One region of the Actinophytocola sp. KF-1 genome, then DNA from elsewhere that is predicted to be linked to it. Evidence: riboswitches for the same ligand, from Rfam matches in the RefSeq annotation. Region 1 holds a riboswitch; the other holds the start of a gene.
The links. A riboswitch is a leader RNA that binds a small molecule or an ion and turns the genes downstream of it on or off. The one in region 1 is predicted to bind thiamine pyrophosphate.

Region 2: linked by a shared signal. The riboswitch ahead of ACYQ77_RS02345 (thiamine ABC transporter substrate-binding protein) and the one ahead of thiC (phosphomethylpyrimidine synthase ThiC) in region 1 are both predicted to bind thiamine pyrophosphate.

What each region holds. Positions count from the first base shown of each region.
Region 1 is NZ_BAAFVK010000013.1:48,646-52,286, forward strand. Features, by position in the region: gene ACYQ77_RS33760 (LysE family translocator) at 354-941, shown strand; gene ACYQ77_RS33765 (hypothetical protein) at 918-1,484, opposite strand; TPP riboswitch at 1,569-1,698, shown strand; gene thiC (phosphomethylpyrimidine synthase ThiC) at 1,690-3,339, shown strand; gene thiD (bifunctional hydroxymethylpyrimidine kinase/phosphomethylpyrimidine kinase) at 3,341-3,641, shown strand, end outside.
Region 2 is NZ_BAAFVK010000001.1:457,898-461,538, forward strand. Features, by position in the region: gene ACYQ77_RS02340 (ABC transporter permease) at 1-353, opposite strand, end outside; gene ACYQ77_RS02345 (thiamine ABC transporter substrate-binding protein) at 468-1,493, opposite strand; TPP riboswitch at 1,485-1,599, opposite strand; gene ACYQ77_RS02350 (4a-hydroxytetrahydrobiopterin dehydratase) at 1,645-1,944, shown strand; gene ACYQ77_RS02355 (hypothetical protein) at 2,071-2,499, opposite strand; gene ACYQ77_RS02360 (alkaline phosphatase D family protein) at 2,524-3,641, opposite strand, start outside.

The sequences.
Region 1 (3,641 bases):
ACCAGTTCTTGCCAAACCAGCCCCGTGCCCGACCCGCTGCCATCCCGGAGACCAGCCCGTCCGGCGAGGACCCCCCCGGAGGGAAAAACCCACCAACAGGAAACCATCAAGCCGGACCGAACACGAAGCAACCACACCGAGCGACACAGCCATAAAGCCGCTGACCTGCGAAAACGCAGCCCCCAGTACATACGGCAGCCCCCACCACTCCCGGGGGCACCCCGCTGTCCAGTCTACCGGCACCCACCGACAACCCCCGGGCCACAAACCCCACCTGTGGACAACCACCCCACCTGTGGACAACCAAGCCAATTCGCTTGGGCGTTGTCGGTCCTCGACGTCACCATGGCCGCATGACCGTCACCGGGCTGCTCGCCTTCCTCCTGGCCTCCTTCCTGCTCGCCATCGTCCCCGGCGTCGGGACCGCCATGCTCGTCAAACAATCCGTCCGAGGCGGCAGACGCGCCGCCTTCGTGACCGTCGCCGGCCTCGAGACCGGCGTCGCGTTCTGGGCGCTGGCCGCGGGCCTCGGCCTGTCCGTCCTGCTGGTCGCATCGGAGATGGCCTACCAGGCCCTCCGGATCGCAGGCGTCGTCGTCCTGCTCTGGTTCGGCGCGCGAGCGCTGTTCGGCAAGCACCGCGAATCCGGCGCACCGGCCGGCGGCGGCTTCCGGGCCGGGTTGCTCGTCAACCTCGCCAACCCGAAGCTCGCCGTGTTCGCGATCTCGTTCCTGCCGCAGTTCGTCCCGCCCGGCGCCGGACGCTGGGCGCTGGTCGCCCTCGCCGCGCTCTGGGTCGTGATCGACACCGTCTGGTATCTGATCATCGCCGGGCTGATCACCACCGTCCTCGGCTGGCTGCGGCGGCACCAGCGCACGATCGAACGACTGTCCGGCGCGGTGCTGATCGGGCTCGGCTTACGGCTCGCGTTGGACCGTTGACCGGCGCCACGGCAGCGGCGGCACCTCGAGCGGCAGCGTCTCGAGCGCGGCCAGCTCCTCGTACCGGCCCGCGATCACCTGGGTCCTGACCGCGCGCACCTCGTCCCCGGTCGGCACGGCACCCGCGACCACGAACGGCAGCAGCAGCCGCCACGTCGACGCCACCGCCTGCCGCCGCCAGGCCGGCGCGCGCAACGCGACGACCGCCGTCCGCAGCGCGCGTTCGAGGGGTGTCGGCGGGACGAGTTCCCAGCGGGCCGCGTCCGCCGTCGCGCAGCCGACGCAGTCGGGGGCGCCCGCGGCGAGTTCGCCGCCGCAGCCCGCGCACCGCAGCTGCCGCAGTGCCCAGTCGACGCATGCCCACGGGTAGTCACCGGTGGGGGCGTCAGCCACCCGTTCGGGGTCGGCGTCCGGCAGTTCCGCCCACGCCGTCAGCCACGGCCGGTCGACCTCCGCGGCGCAACCAGCGCATGACGGGTAGCCGCGGCCCGTCAGGTCTCCGCAGGTCGCGCAGGGTTTGGCTGCCACCGGGTGGGCGTGCACGCGTGCACGCTATCGCCGTCCGGCCGATCTCGCCCTTGGCAGTGCCCCGAATGGCTGGTTATGGTCGGGAGGCGAGAACGACAACTCAATCAACGCGGGAGCTCGCGCCTTGGCGGGCTGAGAGGGCAGATGGTGTCCAGTCACGGACCCGGTTCTGCCGACCGCTCGAACCTGACCGGGTAATGCCGGCGTAGGGAGATCCATCATGACCGCTCTTGACGACCGTTCCGTGCGCCCCAGCGTGACCACCGGCCCCATCACCGGCTCGCGCAAGGTGTACCGCGAGGTCGACGGCCTGCGCGTCCCGTTCCGGCGGGTGGACCTGACCAACGGCGAGCACGTCGAGCTGTACGACACGTCGGGGCCGTACACCGACGACGCCGCGACCATCGACGTCCATAGTGGACTCACACCGCTGCGGGCGGACTGGATCGCCGAGCGGGAACCGCTGAACGGCGCGGTTTCCCAGCTGGCGTACGCGAAAGCCGGGATCATCACCAAGGAGATGCGGTTCGTCGCCGCGCGCGAGGGGGTCGACCCGGAGTTCGTCCGCGAGGAGGTGGCGATCGGGCGCGCGGTCATCCCCGTGAACCGCAACCACCCCGAGGTCGAGCCGGCGATCATCGGCAAGAAGTTCCTCGTCAAGATCAACGCGAACATCGGCAACTCGGCCGTGTCCTCGTCCATCGAGGACGAGGTGGACAAGATGGTGTGGGCGACCAGGTGGGGCGCCGACACCGTGATGGACCTGTCGACCGGCAAACGGATCCACGAGACGCGTGAGTGGATCATCCGCAACTCGCCGGTGCCGATCGGGACCGTGCCGATCTACCAGGCCCTCGAGAAGGTCGGCGGCGACCCGACGCAGCTGTCGTGGGAGGTCTACCGCGACACCGTGATCGAGCAGTGCGAGCAGGGCGTCGACTACATGACCGTCCACGCGGGGGTGTTGCTGCGCTACGTGCCGCTGACCGCGAAGCGGGTCACCGGCATCGTGTCGCGCGGCGGGTCGATCATGGCCGCCTGGTGCCTCGCGCACCACCGGGAGTCGTTCCTGTACACCAACTTCGTCGAGCTGTGCGAGATCCTCCGCGCCTACGACGTGACGTTCTCGCTCGGCGACGGCCTGCGGCCCGGCTCCATCGCCGACGCCAACGACGAGGCCCAGTTCGCGGAGCTGCGCACCCTCGGCGAGCTGACGCACATCGCCCGCGAGCACGACGTGCAGGTGATGATCGAGGGCCCCGGCCACGTGCCGATGCACAAGATCGCCGAGAACGTCCGCCTCGAAGAGGAGCTGTGCGGCGAGGCGCCCTTCTACACGCTCGGTCCACTCGCGACGGACATCGCGCCCGCCTACGACCACATCACGTCCGCGATCGGCGCCGCGCAGATCGGCTGGCTCGGTACCGCGATGCTCTGCTACGTCACGCCCAAGGAGCACCTGGGCCTGCCCAACCGCGACGACGTGAAGACCGGCGTGATCACGTACAAGATCGCGGCGCACTCCGCGGACCTCGCCAAGGGCCACCCGCGGGCGCAGGAGTGGGACGACGCGCTGTCCAAGGCCCGGTTCGAGTTCCGGTGGACCGACCAGTTCAACCTGTCGCTCGACCCGGACACGGCACGGGACTTCCACGACGAGACCCTTCCCGCGGAACCGGCGAAGACGGCACACTTCTGCTCCATGTGCGGCCCCAAGTTCTGCTCCATGCGCATCACGCAGGACGTCCGCAAGTACGCGGAGGAGCACGGGCTCACCGACATGGCCGCGATCGACGCGGGCATGGCGGAGATGTCCGACCGTTTCCACGAGCACGGTCGCCACGTCTACCTGCCTGTGGTGGACTCCTGACATGACCCCCAACGAGACCCCGCCCCGCGTCCTCACCATCGCCGGGTCCGACTCCGGCGGTGGTGCGGGGCTGCAGGCCGACCTCCGCACGCTCTTCGCGTGCGGGGTCCACGGCATGACCGCGATCACGGCGGTCACCGTGCAGAACTCGCTCGGCGTCAGCGGTGTCTCGGTGATCCCGCCCGACGTCGTCGCCGCGCAGATCGAGACGGTCGCCGACGACATCGGGGTGCAGGCCGCGAAGACCGGCATGCTCGCCACCGCCGAGATCATCGAGGCGGTGGCCAAGGCGTGTGACCGGG
Region 2 (3,641 bases), on a different contig from region 1:
AGCGCCCGGAACGCCAGGCCGACCACCACGCTGGGCAGCACGAACGGCACCAGGATGATCACCCGGACGAGCCCGAGTCCCGGCAGCCGCGTCCTGGCCAGCAGGAACGCCACCGGCAGCCCGGCGACGACCGCCACGGCCGTCGCCCCCGCCGCCTGCGCGACGGTGAACCCGACGAGCCGCCACACCTCCGCGGACGCGAGCGTGCCGAGCACGCCGCCCTCCGCGAGGCCGAGCCGCAGGATCGCGACGACCGGCCACACGAAGAAGACGGCGAGGAACCCCAGCGGCACCAGCGCGACGAGCACCAGGCTCGGCTCGGTGCGCCGCTTCGCTCCTCGGCTGCGTGTCATGGGCTCGTTCCGATGGCTCGGGTCTTCTCGGCCTGCGCGGCGTGGCCCGCGCTCGGGGCCGGACGGCGTGTCAGCTCGGGCGGCGGACGCTGCGGCGGCGCCGCCCGCCAGGTCTCAGCCCTGCACGATCGCGCGCCACTCGCCGATCCACCGCTCCCGGTTCTGCTGGATCTCGGCGGGCGGCAGCTCGGCGGAGTCGGACGGCAGCGGCGCGGCCTTCTGCCACGCCTCCGGCAGGGCGACCCCGGCGCGGGCGGGGTACACGTACATCTGCTCCGGCACCTGCGACTGGAACTGCTCCGACAGCAGGAAGTCCATCACCTTCTTCGCGTCGTCGCCGTGCGCGGCGCCCTTCAGCACGCCCGCGTACTCGACCTGCCGGAAGCACGTGCCGAGCACCGCTTTCGTGCGCGGGTTGCCCTGATCGTCCAGCTCGGCGGACGGCGACGACGCGTAGGAGACGACGATCGGCCGCGGCCCCTTGCCGGAGGAGCCGGAGAACTCCTGCGTGTACGCCTCCTCCCAGCCGCTGACGACCTGCACGCCGTTGGCCTTGAGCGCCCGCCAGTGGTCCTGCCAGCCGTCGCCGAGCTTGGCGATGGTGCCGAGCAGGTAGGCGAGGCCGGGCGAGGAGGTCGCCGGGTCCTCGACGACCAGCATGTCCTTGTACTCGGGCTTCACCAGGTCGGCGTAGCCCGCCGGCTCCGGCACGCCCTTGGCCTTGAGCGCGGCCGGGTCGATGTTGAGGCAGACGTCGCCGATGTCGACGGCGGTCAGCCGGTGCGTGTCGTCGATCGCGTAGTCGGCGGGCCCGTCGACGTCGGGGGCGTACGCGGCGAACACGTCCTCGTCGAGCGCGCGGGACGCGAACGTGGTGTCCACGCCGTACGCGACGTCCCCGATCGGGCTGCCCTTGGTGAGCACGAGCTGGTTGGTGAGCGCGCCCGCGTCGCCGAGCTTGCGCACGTCGATCGTGATGCCGGTGTCGTCGGTGAACTTCTTCAGCACGTCGTCGCTCATGGCGAACGAGTCGTGGGTGACGAGCACGACCTTGCGCCCGCCGCTGTCGTCACCGCCCGCGCCCACCGAACATCCGCTCACGGCAAGGGCGCCGACCAGCAGAAACGTGCGTAACCGCATGATGCCTCCTCCCTGCACCGGCATTACCCGGATCAGGTTCGAACGGTCGAGGGCTGCGAGCCCTCCTCTCAGCCCGGCGCTACACCGGACTCCCGTGTGATCACCCGAGCCTACCTGTGCGTTCACGGGTGGGAGGCGTCACCATGGACACATGCCCGAGCTGCTCAGCGAAGAAGAAGTCGGCAAGGCCCTCGGTCACCTGCAGGAGTGGCGCCTGGAGGAGGGCGCGCTGGTCCGCGAGGTGGAGCTGGCGAGCTTCCCGCAGGCCATCCAGGTCGTGAACCGGGTGGCGGAGATCGCCGAGAACGACAACCACCACCCGGACATCGACATCCGCTGGCGCACGCTGACCTTCCGCTGCAGCACCCACTCGGAAGGCGGCATCACCGCCAGCGACACGTCCCTGGCAGAAGAGATCAACGGCGTCCTGGACACCATCCGCAACGCCTGACCCCGCGAGTCACGCCCCCGGACACCGCGAGTCTCGCTCGCACGCACACCGAGTTGTACGTTTCGTGCAGGTGTCGACTGCACGAAACGTACAACTCGCTGTGTACGAGAGCGTGACTCGCGAGGTCTAGTTCAGGGTGGCGGCCAGGATCATGAAGACGGCGAAGATCACGATCATGATCTCCAGCCACAGGATCTTGTTGATGCCGCGCGTCTTCTGGGGCGTGAAGCCGATCGCGCCCTTCATGCCGATGGTGGCGGGGGCGCGGTAGTACACCGTCGTGACCTGGCCCGGCGCGACCTGCACCGGCAGGTACGCGGGTCCGAACTCACCCAGGTACCGCGTGCAGACCTTGACGTTGTAGGTGCCTGCGGGCAGGTCGAACGGCGACGGTCCCCATCTGACGTTCTGCGGCGTCCCGTTGATCTCGATCTTCGGCCCGGTCGCCTTCAGCAGGAACTGCGTCGGCGGGTGCGAGCAGTCGACGACCAGGCGCCCGACGCTGGGCTGCCCGTACGGGTAACCACCGTGTTGCGGTCCGTGCGGCATCGCCATGGCGGTGATTATCCATGCAAACGATTACCCGGGATTCCCGCGGGTCAGCGGCAGCTGGACCAGCGGCCTCAACTTCGGTGCCTCGCGACCACCCTCCGCCAGCTCCACGACCATCTCGGCCTCCCGCCCGTTCGCGCGCAGGGTCGCGATCGCGTTGCCGAAGTACGGCCCGGCGACCTTGTCCCACTCGACGGGCAGCGGCTCGATGTGCGGCGACCGCAGCATCCACCACTTCAGCACCGCCGCGACCGGGCGCCACCAGCCGATCCGGAACAGCGGCCGCATCAACGCGGGCGCGCGGTTGTGCACGGGCGAGCACACGAGCTGCCACACCGCGGCCTTCGTCGGCCGGGGGAACCGCACCTTCGCCGCGTACACGTGGTGGACGTCGCCGGAGAGCACGCACACCGTGGACGTCTCGGTGTCGGCGATGCGCTGGATGAGCCGCGCCAGCCGGTCGGACGACGCGCGGAACGACGGCCAGTGCTCAAGGTCGGCGACCTGCCGCAGCTTCTCCGCGACCCGTCCGCGCCACCCCGGTCGGCGGCACGCGACCTCGTTCATCGACTGGAGGTGGCTGATCCCGTGCGGCATCAGCCACGGCAGCGACGACCCGATGAGCAGGTGGTCGAACTCGCCGGTGGCGTTCTCCTCGATCCACTCGAACTCCTGGTCGCTGACCATCGACCGGGCGCCGCCGGACAGGATGCGGCCGGACCGGGTGTCCACCACGAGCAGCCGCACGTTGCCGAAGTCGCGCCGGTAGCTCCAGCGGGTGCCCTTGGCGCCGTTGACCTCCTGGCGGGCCTTCTCGGCGAACTCGTCGAGCAGGTCGGCCGCGTCGCCGTCCCTGCCCTTCTCGAGGACCGCCTTGTACAGGTCGTCGGTCTCGAGGTCGGCCGGGCTGAGGTTGCCGAGCTGCTGGTAGATCCAGTAGGTGGCGAGCGCCTCCCGTTCGCGGCGCGGCCACCACGACGTCCGCTCCTTCTCGTCCCGCCAGGTCTGGGAGGTGTTCCAGTCGTCGCGCACGTCGTGGTCGTCGAAGATCATCGACGTGGGCACGGTCGACATCAGCCAGCGGGTCAGCGGCGCGGTCCACGCCTCGAGGTACAGCCGGGTGTACTCCTCGAAGTCGCGGACCT